DNA from 2 places in the Phreatobacter aquaticus genome. Region 2 is predicted to be linked to the other one. Evidence: predicted binding sites of a transcription regulator. Region 2 holds the regulator's gene; the other holds the start of a gene.
The links. Region 2 encodes HrcA, which represses chaperone genes, less so after heat shock. Its sites were predicted from a motif close to GTTAGCACTCNCNNNNNGNGAGTGCTAAC; they were not measured.
Positions count from the first base shown of each region.

Region 1 (8,367 bases), 570 kb from region 2:
CCCATGGCGCAGATGCGCGAACGGGCTCGCGGGCTGCTGGAATCGCTTGGGCTGAAGGATCACGTCACCAAGCGGCCGGACCAGCTCTCCGGCGGCCAGCGCCAGCGCGTGGCGGTGGCACGCGCTCTTGCCAATGATCCGCCGCTGATCCTCGCCGACGAGCCGACCGGCAGCCTCGATACGAAATCGTCGGAACAGGTGTTCCAGATCCTGCGCGATCTGGTCGACAAGGACGGCCGCACCGTGGTGGCCGTGACCCATGCGATGGAACTCGCCGAGCGGATGGACCGCCGGATCCATCTGGTCGATGGGCGCATCACCGAGGACCGGCAGCAGGTGCTCCCGGCGGCGGCCATCATCCCATCCTGAATGTGGGGGCAGGGCGGCGTCGGCCTTTGCCAGGCCGCCCCGTCCGGGTGCGTCAGGAGCGCTTCTGCCCGTCCACGGACCAGATGCCCGGGCCGGTCGCGAAGATCTGCAGGAAGCCGCCGGCAATCGCCAGGTTCTTGAGGAACTGGGTCATCTGGGCGGGAACGCCGAGCTGGCCGTGGAAGAAGATGGCGGTGAGCAGGGTGAAGCCTGCCATCAGCAGGGCAACGAGCCGGGTCTGGTAGCCGATCAGGATGCAGATGCCGCCGACCAGTTCGGTGATGATCACCAGCGGCAGCAGGATGCCCGGAACGCCGGCCGACGCCATGTAGGCGGCCGTGCCCGAATAGCCGACGATCTTGTTGTAGCCGCCCAGGATGAAGATGATCGCCAGCAGCACGCGCGCGGCAAGCTTGGCCGCGTTGTTGATCGTCGGATTGTCGAAGATGTTGTCGAACATCGGTCTTCCCCTCGTTTGGTCCGGCATCGGGGCGCCGGACGGCGAGAGACTGGCATGACGCAACCGGATTCGCATCATCACGGTTGCGCGCGTGGACAGGGCCGAAACGGGTGTCCAAGAGGCGCACATCTTCACCTCTCCCGTGGGGGAGAGGTCGACCGAGGCGTAGCCGAGGGCGGGTGAGGGGCTTTCGATCTCACCGATGACAGTTCGCCCCCTCACCCGGCCGCTGCGCGTCCGACCTCTCCCCCACGGGAAGAGGTGAAGGTCCGCTCTCCCGGCAATGACCTCGCCCGCCCAGACTGGCTCCAAACGAAAAAGGGCGCCCGAGGGCGCCCTTCTCCTTAATCTGTGACGAGAGGGGCTGGATCAGAAATCCATGCCGCCCATGCCGCCGCCGCCCGGCATTGCCGGAGCAGCCGACTCCTTCTTCGGAGCCTCCGCGATCATGGCGCCGGTGGTGATCAGCAGGGACGCCACCGAAGCGGCGTTCTGCAGGGCGGTGCGAACCACCTTCACCGGATCGACGATGCCAGCGTCGAGCATGTCGACGAACTCTTCCGTCTGGGCGTTGAAGCCGAAGGTCGGCGACTTGTTCTCCATGATCTTGTTGACCACGATCGAACCCTCGACACCGGCATTCTCGACGATCTGGCGGATCGGAGCTTCGATCGCCTTCAGCACGATGTTGATGCCGGCCTGAACGTCGGCATTGTCCGACTTCAGCTTCTGGACATTGGCCTTGGCGCGCAGGAGAGCGACGCCGCCGCCGGGAACGATGCCTTCGAGAACGGCAGCGCGGGTCGCGTTGAGGGCGTCGTCAACGCGGTCCTTCTTTTCCTTGACCTCGATCTCGGTGGCACCGCCGACCTTGATCACGGCAACACCGCCGGCGAGCTTGGCAAGACGCTCCTGCAGCTTCTCACGGTCGTAGTCCGAGGAGGTCTCCTCGATCTGCGCCTTGATCTGGCCGATGCGAGCCTCGATGTCCTTCTTCTTGCCGGCGCCGTCGACGATCGTCGTCTTTTCCTTCTCGATCAGCACCTTCTTGGCGCGGCCGAGCATGGCAAGCGTGACGTTCTCGAGCTTGATGCCGAGGTCTTCCGAGATGACCTGACCACCGGTGAGGATGGCGATGTCTTCCAGCATGGCCTTGCGGCGATCGCCGAAGCCCGGAGCCTTGACGGCGGCAACCTTGAGGCCACCGCGCAGCTTGTTGACGACCAGGGTGGCCAGAGCCTCGCCCTCGACGTCCTCAGCCACGATGATCAGCGGCTTGCCGGTCTGGACGACCGACTCGAGCACCGGCAGCATGGCCTGGAGGCCAGCAAGCTTCTTCTCGTGGATGAGGATGTAGGCATCCTCGAGGTCCGCGATCATCTTGTCGGCGTTGGTGATGAAGTAGGGCGACAGGTAGCCGCGGTCGAACTGCATGCCTTCGACGATGTCGACCTCGGTGTCGAGGCTCTTGGCCTCTTCAACCGTGATGACGCCCTCGTTGCCGACCTTCTGCATCGCGTTGGCGATCATCTCGCCGATGATCGCGTCGCCATTGGCGGAGATGGTGCCGACCTGGGCAACCTCGGCCGAGGACTTCACCTTCTTGGCGGACTTCTCGAGCGTCTTGACGACGTCGAGCACGGCCATGTCGACGCCGCGCTTCAGGTCCATCGGGTTCATGCCGGCGGCGACGAACTTGGCGCCCTCGCGGACGATCGCCTGGGCCAGAACGGTGGCGGTGGTGGTGCCGTCACCACCGAGGTCGTTGGTCTTCGAGGCCACTTCGCGCACCATCTGGGCGCCCATGTTCTCGAACTTGTCGGCGAGCTCGATCTCCTTGGCGACGGTGACGCCGTCCTTGGTGATGCGCGGGGCGCCGAACGACTTCTCGATGACGACGTTGCGGCCCTTGGGGCCGAGCGTAACCTTGACAGCCTCAGCGAGGATGTCGACGCCGCGCAGCATCTTCTCGCGCGCGTCCTGGGCGAATTTCACGTCCTTAGCAGCCATTGTGGCTAACTCCTGTCGGAATGAATGGGATTACGAGGGGAGGGCGGTTCGCGAATTACTTCGCGATCACACCCATGATGTCGCTCTCCTTCATGATGAGGAGGTCGACGCCGTCGATCTTCACTTCGGTGCCGGACCACTTGCCGAACAGCACCTTGTCGCCCTTCTTGACGTCGAGCGGAACAAGCTTGCCGGCTTCGTCGCGGCCACCGGGGCCGACGGCCAGGATCTCGCCCTCCTGGGGCTTTTCCTTGGCGGTGTCCGGGATGATGATGCCACCCTTGGTCTTCTCTTCGCCCTCGAGACGGCGGACGACCACGCGGTCGTGCAGCGGACGGAACTTCATGGGTTGATGGTCCCTGACTGAGCGGCTCTGTTGGCCGCGGAATGTCGATGCAGCCCTTGGGCTGGATCGTTAGCACTCACCTCAAGCGACTGCTAACGACTGGCGCTGAGATAGGTGGGGTGGTGAAAAGAGTCAAGAACACTCGTGAAGATGGTTAATCGGCGTTAACCGGCACGCCCTGTCTTGACGCAGCCAATGTCTCGCCCAATCGTGACGCCATGACGACCAAGCCCGACCAAGCGACGCTGACGCGGATCGCCCGCTCCTGCATCTGCTTCCAGACCCGGATGACGGCCCATGCGGTGACGCGCGCCTACAACAAGGCGCTGGCGCCGCTCGGCCTCGAGGTCACCCAGTTCAACATCCTGGCGGCGCTCGCCGCGACCGACACGGCCTCCGTCACCCAGCTGTCGGAGGCGCTCGCCCTCGATCGCACGACCATGACCCGCAATCTCAAGCGCCTGGAGGCGGCCGGTCTGGTCACCGCGAGTCATGGGCCGGGACGGGCGGTGAAACCGGGGATCACGGAGACGGGGGCTGGCCTGCTCAGCGCCGCCATTCCGCTCTGGCAGGCGGAGCACGACAAGATGGAGGAGGCGGTCGGGGCCGCGCTCTGGCACGAGACGCGTGACGGATTGCGGGCGATCCGCAGGACGTTGAAGGCCCAGCAGGTCTGAGCCTTCCCTTGGTGCGGTGTTACCAATTCAGAAGTTCCGTAAGGGAAAGAAACAAAGTATCGACAATAGTGTTCTTCATTCCTTAAGAGTGGGGTCGTAATCTTCCCGAAGTGTAAGGGGCATTCCGCTGCTGTGACGACCACCAATCCTATCTCCAGATGGCGCACTTTTGCCGGCGAATGGTATGGTGGTGACGTAGTATCGCCGGAAGCTGGCCGCGTGCGGGCCGCGCAAATTCATGCCGTTGCGCGATATTCCCCTCTGACCATGACCGCCAATCTGATCAATGCGGCGGTCGTCGTGGCGGTTGTCCGGCAAACGGCCAATCCCTGGGTCCTGGCCTGCTGGGGCATCATTGTCCTGACCATGGTCGTCGCCACCACGCGCGCCTGGTTCCTGCAGCGGGCCCGCAAGCCGCGCAAGACCGCGTCGGTTCGGGCCATTCGCCGTGCGACCCACCATGCCGCCGTGCTGGCATCGATCTGGGCGCTGGTGCCGATCCTGTGGTTTCGCGACATTGGGCTGGAAGGGCAACTCGTCATCGCCTGCCTGGTCACCGGCATGATCTGCGCGGGAGGCTTCGCCCTCTCCACCATTCCCTCTGCCGCCTATGCCTATGTCACCATCCTGGCGCTAGGCGCGGCCTATGGCCTGGGAGAGACCGGCAACGGCTACATGCTGGCGCTGACCGTCCTTCTGTCCGTCTATGCGGCGATCGTTGTCCGCAGCGTCGCCGGATCGGCCCAGCTGTTCCGCGATCAGTTCCTGGCCGAGGCTCGGCTCAAGGAGCGGGGCGAGATCATCGAGCTGCTGCTCAACGAATTCGAGCAGAACAGCTCCGACTGGCTGTTCGAAACCGACACCACCTTCACGGTCACCAGCCATTCTCCGCGCTTCGCCGAGGTCTGCGGCAGAAGCGGAGAATCCCTGGCCGGCGTCCAGCTGCAGGGGCTGGCCGAGCCCCAGGGGCGGGCCGCGCTCGACGACAAGCTTGCCCGGTGCGAGCCATTCCGGGACCTCGACCTCAGGGTCAACTGCCATGGAACCCCCCGCTGGTGGACGCTGACCGCCAAGCCGCTCTACGACGAGGACAGCAAGCTGCTCGGCTGGCGCGGCGTCGGCTCGGATGTGACCGAGGCCCGGCAGGCGAGCGAAAAGGTCGCCTGGATGGCGCGCACCGACATGCTCACCGGCCTGCCCAATCGCACGCGGTTCCGGGAGCTGGCGGCGATGCGACTGGAAATCGCGCGGCGCAATGGCAGCAGCTTCGCGCTCGGTTGCCTCGATCTCGATCAGTTCAAGACGGTGAACGACACACTTGGCCATCCGGTCGGCGACGCCCTACTCACCGATGTCGCCCGCGAGCTCAGCCACCTTGCTGGCGAAGGCGTCATCTTCGGCCGGATTGGTGGCGACGAGTTCGGCATGCTGGTGACCGATTTCGCCCGCCGCGGCGATGTGCTGGCGCTCGCCCAGCGGATCATCAACGAAGTCGGCCGGTCCAAGGTCGTCCGCAATGCGCGCATCACCATCGGCACCAGCATCGGCATCGCCTTCAGTTCTGGCGAAAGCGATACGATCGACGATCTCATCCGCAATGCCGATCTCGCTCTCTACCGCGCCAAGGATGCCGGCCGTGGCACGGCGGTGGTGTTTGACGACACCATGCACCGCGAGGCGGAGGAGCGCCGGCTTCTGCAGGAGGATCTGCGGCTGGCGCTCGATGGCGGCCAGTTGCGGATTGGCTACCAGCCGATCGTCAGCGTGCGCCAGGGCGACATCATCGGCTTCGAGGCACTTGTGCGTTGGCACCATCCCGAGCGCGGACTGCTGCTGCCGAGCACGTTCATTGCTCTCGCCGAGGAAACCGGCCTGATCGAGTCCATCGGCGCCTGGGTCCTGCGCCAGGCCTGCAGCGATGCAATGACCTGGCCGGCGCACATGCGCGTGGCGGTCAACATCTCGCCCGCCCAGTTCGGCAGCGCGGCGCTGCTCAACCATGTGGCGGAGGCGCTCGCCGCAAGCGGTCTCCTGCCTGACAGGCTCGAGCTTGAGATCACCGAAGCCCTGTTCATGAACCACCTCGCCGAAAGCGACGGCTTTCTCAGGGACATGCGTGCGCTCGGCGTGCGCATCGCACTGGACGATTTCGGCACCGGCTTCTCCTCGCTCGGCTACCTCACGCGCTTTCCGATCCAGAAGCTCAAGATCGATCGCTCCTTCGTGTCGGGCGCCACCGATTTCGAGAACCGCAAGGCGGTGGTCGAGGCCATTGTCGGCATCGCGAAAAGCCTGCACTTCGAAACCACCGCCGAGGGCGTCGAGACCGCCGAGGACCTGGCTTGGGTCAGGTCGCTCGGCTGCGACCAGGCTCAGGGCTATCACTTTTCCAAGGCCCTGCCGATCGATCACGTCGGCGCCTTCATCCTGGGCTTCGGCAATGGCAGCGCCGACGCGCCCGCGACCACCCACGCCGCCTGATCCCATCCCGACGGCTGGTTGACGCGCCCGGAGCAACCCTTATCGTGCAGCTACACGACAGGGGTTCGCGCATGACCATCCGCTACGGCGTTGTTGAAACATCCGAGGCCACCGGACAGGACGGGATCGATTTCCTCAGGGGCATGATCGATCGGCGCTATCCGAGCCCGCCGATCGCCCAGACCATGGGCTTCACCCTGGTCGAGGTGGCGCCGGGCCGCGCCGTGTTCGAGGGCACGCCGACCGCCGCCTTCTTCAATCCGCTCGGCACGGTCCATGGCGGCTGGACCGCGACCATTCTCGATTCCGCGCTTGGCTGCTGCATCCACACGATGATCAAGGCGGGGCAGGGCTACACGACTGTGGAGATGAAGGTGAACTATGTCCGCGCCCTGATGCCCGAAACAGGGCTGGTGCGCTGCGAGGCCGTGGTGATCCATTCCGGCCGCACCATCGCGACGTCCGAAGCCAAGCTCATCGATACCAAGGGCCGGTTGATCGCCCATGGCACCGAGACCTGCATGATCTTCGACGCCCGCCCGCCGCGCGCCTGACCTATTTGCGCGCCACCGCCAGGCAGGCCGCGACGATCAGTGCGGCACCGGCCCAGGTGGTCCAGACCGGCACCTCGCCGAAGGCCAGATAGCCGAAGGCCGAGCCCCAGATCAGCGCGGTATATTCCAGGACGCCGAGCGGACCGGCATTGGCGTGCTTGAACGCCCAGGCAAGGCTGAGATGGCCCACCACGCCGAGCAGGCCGATGCCGGCAAACAGCACCCATGAGCGCGGATCCGGCGTCTCCCAGACGGCGATCGCGAAGGGCGCGATCAGGATCAGCGGGAATAGGTTCTGCGCCAGCACGATCAGCCCCAGCGGGTCGGTCTGGGCGCGCTGGCGCAGCAGCACGAGATTGGCCGCATAGGTCAGCGCGCAGGTGATTGCGGCCGCAATGCCGAGGATGCGCGGCAGGTCGAGCGTGCCACCGCCATTGATCTTGCCGGCGACGATCACGCCCATGCCGACGAAGCCGACGGCGATGGCCCCGAGCACCGCCGGTCGCAGCGGCTCCTTCAGGATGAGCGCTGCCAGCAGGGCCAGGAACAGCGGCGACAGGAACGACAGGGTGATCGCTTCGGCCAGTTCCAGCTTGGCGAGCGCGAAGAAGAACAGGAAGGCGGTGATCACCACCAGCACACCGCGCACCATGTGGGCGCGGACCATCGGCATGGTTGGCGCTGGCGGGCGCAACCAGATCAGTGCCAGCAGAACCCAGGGCAGGCCGCAGGCAAAGCGCATGAACACGATCTGCGGCGTCGGATGGGCTGTCGCCACGCCCTTGATGAGCGCATCCATGGCCGACAGGACCAGGATGCCGAAACCGGCGACGAGAAAGGGCATGCGGCTGGCGGGGGACATGACGCTCACGGGGTGATCAGGGCGCGCAGCGCATCCCAGAGGAGCTTGGCGCCGGCAAGGCCGACCAGCGCATAGCAGAGGCCATAGAGCTTCTCGCGGGGCAGGCTGTCATGCAGCCTGCGGCCGATCAGCACGCCGACCGGCACCATGGGAGCCAGCGCGAGCGCCTGGGTGAACACCTCCGGCGTGTCGAGCCCGGTATAGACGTAGCCCGGCAGCTTGATCAGGTTGCCGACGGTGAACACCACGATGGTGGTGGCCGCATAGGCCGACTTGGTGAGATCGCGACGCAGGAGATACATGGCGAGCGGCGGGCCGCCGGCATGGGCCACATAGGTCGTGAACCCGGCGCCGGCGCTGGCGACCAGGGCGAAGCCGGGGGAAACGGACAAGTCGGGTGCGGCCGATGCCGGCTTGACGAAATAGCGCACCGTATAGCCGAGCGTGATCAGCGCGATGACCAGCGCCACCCAGCGCTTGTCGACCAGTTCGAACACCAGAAAGCCGACGAACAGCCCGCCGATCAGGCCCGGGATCAGCCAGACGAGATCGGGCTTCGACCAGGCCGAGCGCGGAAACGAGCCGAGCGCGAAAAAGTCCATGAAGGC
Region 1 covers NZ_CP039865.1:1,910,689-1,919,055, forward strand. The annotation lists gene E8L99_RS08920 (ABC transporter ATP-binding protein) at 1-369, shown strand, start outside; gene E8L99_RS08925 (DoxX family protein) at 422-829, opposite strand; gene groL (chaperonin GroEL) at 1,199-2,839, opposite strand; gene groES (co-chaperone GroES) at 2,895-3,185, opposite strand; gene E8L99_RS08940 (MarR family winged helix-turn-helix transcriptional regulator) at 3,404-3,862, shown strand; gene E8L99_RS08945 (putative bifunctional diguanylate cyclase/phosphodiesterase) at 3,995-6,343, shown strand; gene E8L99_RS08950 (PaaI family thioesterase) at 6,415-6,897, shown strand; gene E8L99_RS08955 (DMT family transporter) at 6,899-7,759, opposite strand; gene E8L99_RS08960 (sulfite exporter TauE/SafE family protein) at 7,765-8,367, opposite strand, start outside.
Region 1: a site for HrcA is predicted at 3,254-3,282, ahead of groES (co-chaperone GroES). Genes of this name have one in related genera too.

Region 2 (8,367 bases):
GCTCCATCAGCGACGGGGTGCCACCGCCGAGGAAGATGGAGGAGACGGTGCGCCCCGGCGTCCGTGCGGCAGCGCTACCAAGCTCGCGCGCAAAGCCTGCGACAAAGCGCTCCTGATCCGGCGCGGCGTGCCGGACATGGCTGTTGAAATCGCAATAGGGGCATTTGGACGCGCAGAACGGCCAATGGACATAGACCCCGAAGCCGGGATCACCCTTGCCGCCCATGCCTGGAATCGTGTTGCCCATCATCGGCTCAAGATAGGTCTCTCAAGCCGTCTTCGCGAGCAGCGTCTGGGCAAGGCCGATGAAGGCGCGGGCCCGGTGCGACAGGCCCTGGCCTTCCGGCGGCAGACCATGCTTCTCAGTCGCGGTCATTTCGCCAAAGGTGCGCTGGTGGCCGTCGGGCAGGAACATCGGATCATAGCCGAATCCGGCGGCACCGCGCGGCGGCCAGACCAGCGTGCCGAACACCCGCCCCTCGAAGATCGCCTCATCGCCGTCCGGCCAGGTCACGCAGAGTGCGGCGACGAAATGCGCGCGCGCGCCGGTCGTCGTGATCCCGCGCAGGGCCAGTTCGTGATTGACGCGGCCCATGGCGGCGTCGAAGTCGCGGGGGTTCCCGGCCCAGTCGGCGGTGAACAGGCCGGGCGCGCCGTCGAGCGCATCGACGGCGAGGCCGCTATCGTCCGAGATCGCCGGCAGCCCGGTGGCCGTGGTCGCGGCGCGCGCCTTGATCGCGGCGTTCTCGGCATAGAGCGTGCCGGTTTCTTCGGGTTCCGGTAGCCCAAGTTCGGCGGCCGAGACGATGTCGATGCCGTAAGGACGCAGAAGATCGCGGAATTCCGCGAGCTTGCCCTTGTTGTGGGTGGCAATGACCAGCTTCGTTCCGGGCGCGAGATGACGGGACGTCATGCCACGGCCGTCTTTTGCAGGTCGACCAGCCTGGCGCAGCCGGACTTGGCGAGCGCCAGGAGCTGCATCAGTTCATCCTCGGAGAAGGGCGTCTTCTCGGCGGTGCCCTGGATCTCGACGATCCCGCCCGAGCCGGTCAGCACGAAATTGGCGTCGGTTTCGGCTTCCGAATCCTCAGCATAATCGAGGTCGAGAACCGGCGTGCCATTGTAGATGCCGCAGGACACGGCCGCGATATGGTCCTTCAGCGGGTTGGTCTTGACCATCGAGCGCGCCTGCATCCAGGCGATGCAGTCGTGCAGGGCCACCCAGGCGCCGGTGATGGATGCGGTGCGGGTGCCGCCATCGGCCTGGATCACATCGCAATCCACCGTGATCTGGCGTTCGCCGAGCGCGGGCAGATCGACGATGGTGCGCAGCGAGCGGCCGATCAGCCGCTGGATCTCGTGGGTCCGGCCGGACACCTTGCCGGAATTCGATTCCCGCCTCGTCCGCTCCAGCGTCGCGCGCGGCAGCATCGAATATTCCGCCGTCACCCAGCCGCGGCCCTGGCCGCGCAGCCAGGCAGGCGGCTTTTCCTCGAGCGAAGCCGTGCACAGCACATGGGTATTGCCGAACTTCACGAAGCACGATCCTTCCGCATAGCGGGCGACCGCACGTTCGAGCGAGACGGGGCGCAGCACATCCGGAGCGCGTTTGGAGGGTCGCATGGCAGTTTCCCGGCTGGATCAAAGGTCGGGCGGTTCTAGAGGTCGCCGCCCATGGGGGCAAGGTTGCTTGCAAATGCCATCAAGCGCTTGATCATCGGGCCGTGACCGCCCAAGTTCATGCGTGGAGTATTGCCCCTTGTCCGCCGAATTTCCGCGTTCCGCATCGTCCCTGTCAGCGCTCGCCCAGCTCGACGAGCGATCCCGCGAGATTTTCCGCCAGATCGTCGAGAGCTATCTGGCGACGGGCGAGCCTGTCGGTTCGCGCAACCTCTCCAAGATTCTGCCGATGACGCTGTCGCCGGCCTCGATCCGCAATGTCATGCAGGACCTCGAGGAGGCGGGCCTCATATTCGCGCCGCACACCTCCGCTGGCCGCCTGCCGACGGAAACCGGACTGCGCTTCTTCGTCGATGCGCTGATGCAGTTCGGCGACCTCGCCGAGGACGAGCGCCGCTCGATCGATGCCCAGGTCGCGGCCTCAGCCGATGCGCGCCCCCTTGAGACCGTTCTCGCCGACGCCTCCCAGCTTCTGTCCGGCTTGTCGCGCGGCGCTGGCGTCGTGCTGTCCACGAAGTCCAATGCCCGCCTGAAACATGTCGAATTCGTCCGCATCGAGCCCGAGCGTGCGCTCGTCGTGCTGGTCTCGGAGGATGGCCAGGTCGAGAACCGCCTGGTGCCGATCCCCATGGGCCTGCCGCCTTCGGCACTGGTCGAGGCGACCAATTTTCTCAATGCCCGCATTCGGGGCCGAACGCTCGTGGAAGCGCGCGACGAGCTGCAGAACGCGCTCGCTTCCGCCAAGGCCGAGCTGGACGGTCTGACCCAGAAACTGGTCGAGGCGGGGCTGGCGTCCTGGTCCGGCGGCGATCCGGGCGCCCGCCAGCTCATCGTCCGCGGCCAGGCCAACCTGCTCGGCGATCTCCGGGCCATGGAGGATCTGGAGCGCATCCGGCTCCTGTTCGACGACCTCGAATCCAAGCGCGATCTCGTCGATCTGCTCGGGCAGGCCGAGACGGCGGAGGGCGTGCGCATCTTTATCGGCTCGGAGAACAAGATGTTCTCGCTGTCGGGCTCCTCCATGATCGTCGCGCCCTACCGCGATGGCCAGAGCCGCATCGTCGGCGTGCTCGGCGTCATCGGACCGACCCGGCTCAATTATGCCCGGATCGTTCCCATGGTGGACTATACCGCCAAGATCATGTCTCGTCTGATCAAGTGACCCTTGGTCAGGTTCGTCACAGGATCGCCACGGGATGCCGGTTGAATGCCAGGATGCGGCCCTGAAGGCCGCCAAACCATCGCCCAAGGAGATCGAGATGCACGGCAAGTTCGCCTGGAATGAGCTGATGACCGACAACATTCCCAAGGCGAAGGACTTCTACGCCCGCACCCTGGGCTGGACCTTCGATGCCTTCCAGGTTCCCGATTCGGAATACTGGATCGCCAAGACGCCCGACGGGGCGGCGGTTGCCGGCATCATGTCCCTGCCACCGGATGACCCGGAAGCCCAGCCCGGCTGGCTCGGCTATATCCAGGTCGACAATGTCGACCAGCGCATCCAGGCAGTCACCGCCGCTGGCGGCCAGCTGCTGCAGGATCCGTTCGACATTCCGGGCGTTGGCCGCATCGCGATCATTGCCGACCCCTCGGGCTCGGTCATCGGCTGGATGACGCCGCCTGTCCCGCAGGCCTGACGTCGATCTCAGGCGGCTGGCCGGTTCACCCTGCGCATCGTCAGGTTGATCCGGCCGCCATCCTTCAGGAGACCACTGGTGCCCGGAATGATCCGGTCGACGCCGTGGAAGGCGAGGCGCGCCTCGCCGCCGAACACCAGCGCATCGCCGGACGCGAGCTTGACCGACAGGGTCTTGCCGCCACGACTGGTGCCCCCGATGCGAAACAGCCCTGTCTCGCCGAGCGAGATCGACACGACGGGCGCGTCGAAATCCTGCTCGTCCCGGTCCTGGTGCAGTCCCATTCGCGTGCCGGGGGCATACCAGTTGATCAGGCAGGCCTCGGGCGGATGGGGATAGCCGGAGATGGTCGTCCAGACATCAAGCGCGGCGTCGGGAATGGCCGGCCACGGCTTGCCGGTCGCCGGATGCAGGGGCTGGTAGCGGTAGCCCGCGACGTCGGACACCCAGCCGAGCGGCCCGGCATTGCTCATCTTCACCGAAAAGGGCTTGGCCGTCCGCGGCATCACCGGCTGGAACAGCGGCGCGTCCCGCAGGATCTGCCGAAGCGCAGCGAGGAGGTCCTGCTGGGCCGCCAGGTCGAAATAGCCGGGATACCAGACGCAGCCTGGAACAACCGGAACGCCGTTCATCGCTGGGCGGGCTGCGGGGGCTGTACCGGAGCAGCGGGCGGCGGCCTTGGTCGCGCTGGGCGGCGTGCGGCTGGCGCTCCCTCTTCGGCCTGAGGCGCGCCGATGCGGGCCTCGATCGCGGCACTGCGCGCCTCGGTATATTTCAGCGCACAGAAGGCCGGGCCAATATCCGACGTCCCGTAATTGCGGCAGACGCGCTCGCGGAAGGCGCCAAAACCGGCCTGTTCCTGCAGGAACGTGCGACCCTCCGGGGTGGTGCGCAAACGGGCCTGCAGCACGCGACGGGCATCGTTCTGGCGGCGATCGGCCGTTCCGCGCGCGGCCTCGATCGTGCGGTCCGGCGGAATCTCGCGGTCGGTCGGCCCCCACAAGCCCGTCGGGTCGACGGTGCAGTCGTCGCTAAACCTGCAGGCGCCATCGGGCGCCGAGACGATCGCTGCATCCGGCAACATGTCGATCACCAGCGTGCAGCCGGGGAAGGCCGCCTCATAGCGCGACAAGCCAACCGGTCTGCCGAGCGAGCGCAGCGTCACCACCTGGCCGCCATTGAGATCGGGCGTGCAGACATTGCGGATGTCGTTGCCCCGGCGGCCGACGCCGGTCGCGTTGATGGTCAGGGTCTGCTGGGCACCGCTGCCGGACCGGTTGATGACCATGGAGCCCTGCTGCCCAAGGAAGCGCAGCGTGCGCCCGGGCAGCGTTTCCTCGCCACGCCGAAGCGGCGGGCCGACCGGACCGCGCGGTATCAGCGGATTGGCGGCCGATGGTGCAGCCCTCGCACCGGCCGGGCCGGAGGGCGCGCTGCCACCTTGCGGCGTCGGCGTGACAGCGCCCGGCAATTGCAGTTGTGCCTCCGCCTGGCCCGTGGCCAGGACAAGGAGCGTGGCAATTGCGAAGGGCAGGCTGGAGCGGAACATCAGGCGACCACAGGTGGAAATCCAGCCCACCCATAGCGCTATCGTTGCCGATGGTCACCTTGATCGAAGGACCCGCCACCCTTCTCTGCCGGGATGTGGCAACGATGCCTCACCAGTCGGCTGGGCGGCAATTCCACGAATTCCTTCACGCTCATGTGACGCCCCCGCTTGCGGCGGCAAATGGCTCCCCCTATATCCCGCCCAACCGGCGAGAGTTCCGAGGCTTTCGGGACTTCCCGCCATTCCAACCCCACACTGTATGAGGGGTCGGCGCGAACGGCCGCGAGGGGAATAGTCCCCGGGTGGCTGGTGATCGTCACGGGTGCTTCGGGCCCGGCCGACCCGCTTGATGAGGAGAAGACCATGGGCAAGGTCATCGGTATCGACCTGGGCACGACCAATTCCTGCGTTGCCGTGATGGAAGGCTCTACGCCGAAAGTCATCATCAATTCGGAGGGCGCCAACACGACGCCGTCGATCGTCGCCTTCACGGATGAAGAGCGACTGGTCGGCCAGCCGGCGAAGCGCCAGGGCGTCACCAATCCGGAGCGCACCATCTTCGCAGTGAAGCGCCTGATCGGCCGCCGCTTCGAGGATCCGACCGTCTCGAAGGACCAGAAGCTGGTTCCCTACAAGATCGCCCGCGCCGGCAACGGCGACGCCTGGGTCGAGGCCGAGGGCAAGACCTATTCGCCCTCGCAGATTTCCGCCTTCACGCTGATGAAGATGAAGGAGACCGCCGAGGCCTATCTCGGCCAGACGGTCGATCAGGCTGTCATCACGGTTCCCGCCTATTTCAACGACGCCCAGCGTCAGGCGACCAAGGATGCCGGCAAGATCGCCGGTCTCGAGGTGCTGCGCATCATCAACGAGCCGACGGCGGCAGCGCTCGCCTATGGCCTCGACAAGAAGGCTGCCGGCACGATCGCGGTCTATGACCTTGGCGGCGGCACGTTCGACGTCTCGATCCTCGAGATCGGCGACGGCGTGTTCGAAGTGAAGTCGACCAATGGCGACACGTTCCTCGGCGGCGAGGACTTCGACATGCGCCTCGTCGACTATCTGGCGGCCGAGTTCCAGAAGGAGCAGGGCATCGACCTGCGCAAGGACAAGCTCGCCCTCCAGCGGCTGAAGGAAGCCGCCGAAAAGGCCAAGATCGAGCTGTCGTCCTCGACCCAGACCGAGATCAACCTGCCCTTCATCACGGCCGATGCCTCGGGTCCGAAGCATCTCCAGCTCAAGCTCACCCGCGCCAAGTTCGAGGCCCTGGTGGACGATCTGGTGCAGCGGACCATGGAGCCCTGCCGCCTTGCCCTCAAGGACGCCGGCCTCACCGCCGGCCAGATCGACGAGGTTGTCCTCGTCGGCGGCATGACGCGCATGCCGAAGGTTCAGGAGATGGTGAAGCAGTTCTTCGGCAAGGAGCCGCACAAGGGCGTCAACCCGGATGAGGTCGTTGCCATCGGCGCTGCCATCCAGGCCGGCGTTCTGGCTGGTGACGTCAAGGACGTGCTGCTGCTCGACGTGACGCCGCTGTCGCTCGGCATCGAGACGCTGGGTGGCGTGTTCACTCGCCTGATCGACCGCAACACGACGATCCCGACCAAGAAGAGCCAGGTCTTCTCCACCGCCGACGACAATCAGTCGGCCGTGACGATCCGGGTCTTCCAGGGCGAGCGCGAAATGGCCGCCGACAACAAGAGCCTCGGCCAGTTCGACCTGATGGGCCTGCCGCCGGCACCCCGCGGCGTGCCGCAGATCGAGGTCACGTTCGACATCGACGCCAACGGCATCGTCAACGTGTCGGCCAAGGACAAGGGCACCGGCAAGGAGCAGCAGATCCGCATTCAGGCCTCCGGCGGCCTGTCGGATTCGGACATCGAGAAGATGGTCAAGGACGCCGAGGCCCATGCGGCCGAGGACAAGACCCGCAAGGAGCTGGCGGAAGCCCGCAACCAGGCGGACGGCCTCGTCCACTCGACCGAGAAGGCGATGGCCGAGCATGGCACCAAGGTCGGCGAGACCGAGCGCAAGGCCATCGAGGATGCGCTGGCTGCCGTAAAGGAAGCCATCAAGGAAGACGATGCCGAAGCGTTGAAGGAGAAGTCCAACACGCTGGCACAGGCTTCCATGAAGCTCGGCGAAGCCATGTATGCCGCCCAGAACGCCGCCGAGGGTGGCGATGGCGCGGAGCCGAAGAAGGACGATGTCGTCGACGCCGACTTCACGGAAGTGAAGGACGACAAGAAGAAGAGCGCCTGAGACCAGTAAGGTTTCCCGTCGAAACACCCCCGGACGTGAATCCGGGGGTGATCGCTTGAACAGGGGCTAAGAGCGCATTCGATGTCCAAGCGCGACTATTATGAGATTCTGGGCGTGGCCCGCGAGGCTGACGAGGCCGCGCTGAAATCCGCCTTCCGCAAGAAGGCGATGCAGTGCCATCCCGATCGCCATCCCAATGATCCCCAGGCCGAGCAGACCTTCAAGGAGCTCAACGAGGCCTATCAGATCCTGTCGGACGGCCAGAAGCGGGCGGCCTATGACCGCTTTGGCCACCAGGCCTTCGAGAATGGCGGCGGCCCGAACCCCGGCGGGTTCGGCGGCGATTTCACCTCCTCCATGTCCGACATCTTCGAGGAGCTCTTCGGCATGGGCGGCGGGCGTCGCCGTGGCCAGAGCGGCGGACGCGAGCGGGGCGCCGATCTCCGCTACAACATGGAGATCAGCCTCGAGGAGGCGTTCCACGGCAAGTCGGCGCAGCTGCGCATTCCGACCACCGTCTCCTGCGAGGTCTGCTCGGGCTCGGGCGCAACCCCCGGCTCCAAGCCGAAGACCTGCGGTACCTGCGGCGGCCATGGCCGCGTGCGCGCTTCCCAGGGGTTCTTCTCGGTTGAGCGCACCTGCCCGACATGCCAGGGCAGAGGCCAGGTGATAGAGGACCCGTGCAAGGCCTGTTCGGGTGCCGGGCGCATCACCAAGGAGCGCGTGCTCTCGGTCAACATTCCGGCCGGTGTCGAGGACGGCACGCGGATTCGTCTTGCCAATGAGGGCGAGGCCGGCTTCCGCGGCGGACCGCCGGGCGATCTCTACATCTTCCTGTCGCTGCAGCCGCACACCTTCTTCCAGCGCGACGGCCAGGATCTCTACTGCCGTGCGCCGGTCTCCATGGTGACCGCGTCGATCGGTGGCGCCTTCGAGGTGCCGACCATCGACGGTGGCCGCGCCCAGGTGAAGGTCCCCGAGGGCACCCAGTCGGGCAAGCGCTTCCGCCTGTCCGGCAAGGGCATGCCGGTGCTGCGCTCCAAGGTCGTCGGCGACCTCTACGTGCAGGTCGACGTGGAGACACCGCGCAACCTGACCAAGCGGCAGAAGGAACTCATGGCCGAGTTCGAGAAGGAGAGCTCGAAGGACACCCAGCCGGAAACGGCGGGCTTCTTCGCCAAGGCCAAGGCCTTCTGGGACGGGTTGAGCAAGGACGCGTAGCCGGCTCGCTATTCTGCC
Region 2 covers NZ_CP039865.1:1,341,331-1,349,697, forward strand. The annotation lists gene hemW (radical SAM family heme chaperone HemW) at 1-226, opposite strand, end outside; gene E8L99_RS06255 (non-canonical purine NTP pyrophosphatase) at 269-913, opposite strand; gene rph (ribonuclease PH) at 910-1,623, opposite strand; gene hrcA (heat-inducible transcriptional repressor HrcA) at 1,760-2,842, shown strand; gene E8L99_RS06270 (VOC family protein) at 2,877-3,317, shown strand; gene E8L99_RS06275 (alpha-ketoglutarate-dependent dioxygenase AlkB family protein) at 3,326-3,949, opposite strand; gene E8L99_RS06280 (hypothetical protein) at 3,946-4,866, opposite strand; gene dnaK (molecular chaperone DnaK) at 5,230-7,128, shown strand; gene dnaJ (molecular chaperone DnaJ) at 7,210-8,349, shown strand; gene E8L99_RS06295 (DNA recombination protein RmuC) at 8,358-8,367, opposite strand, start outside.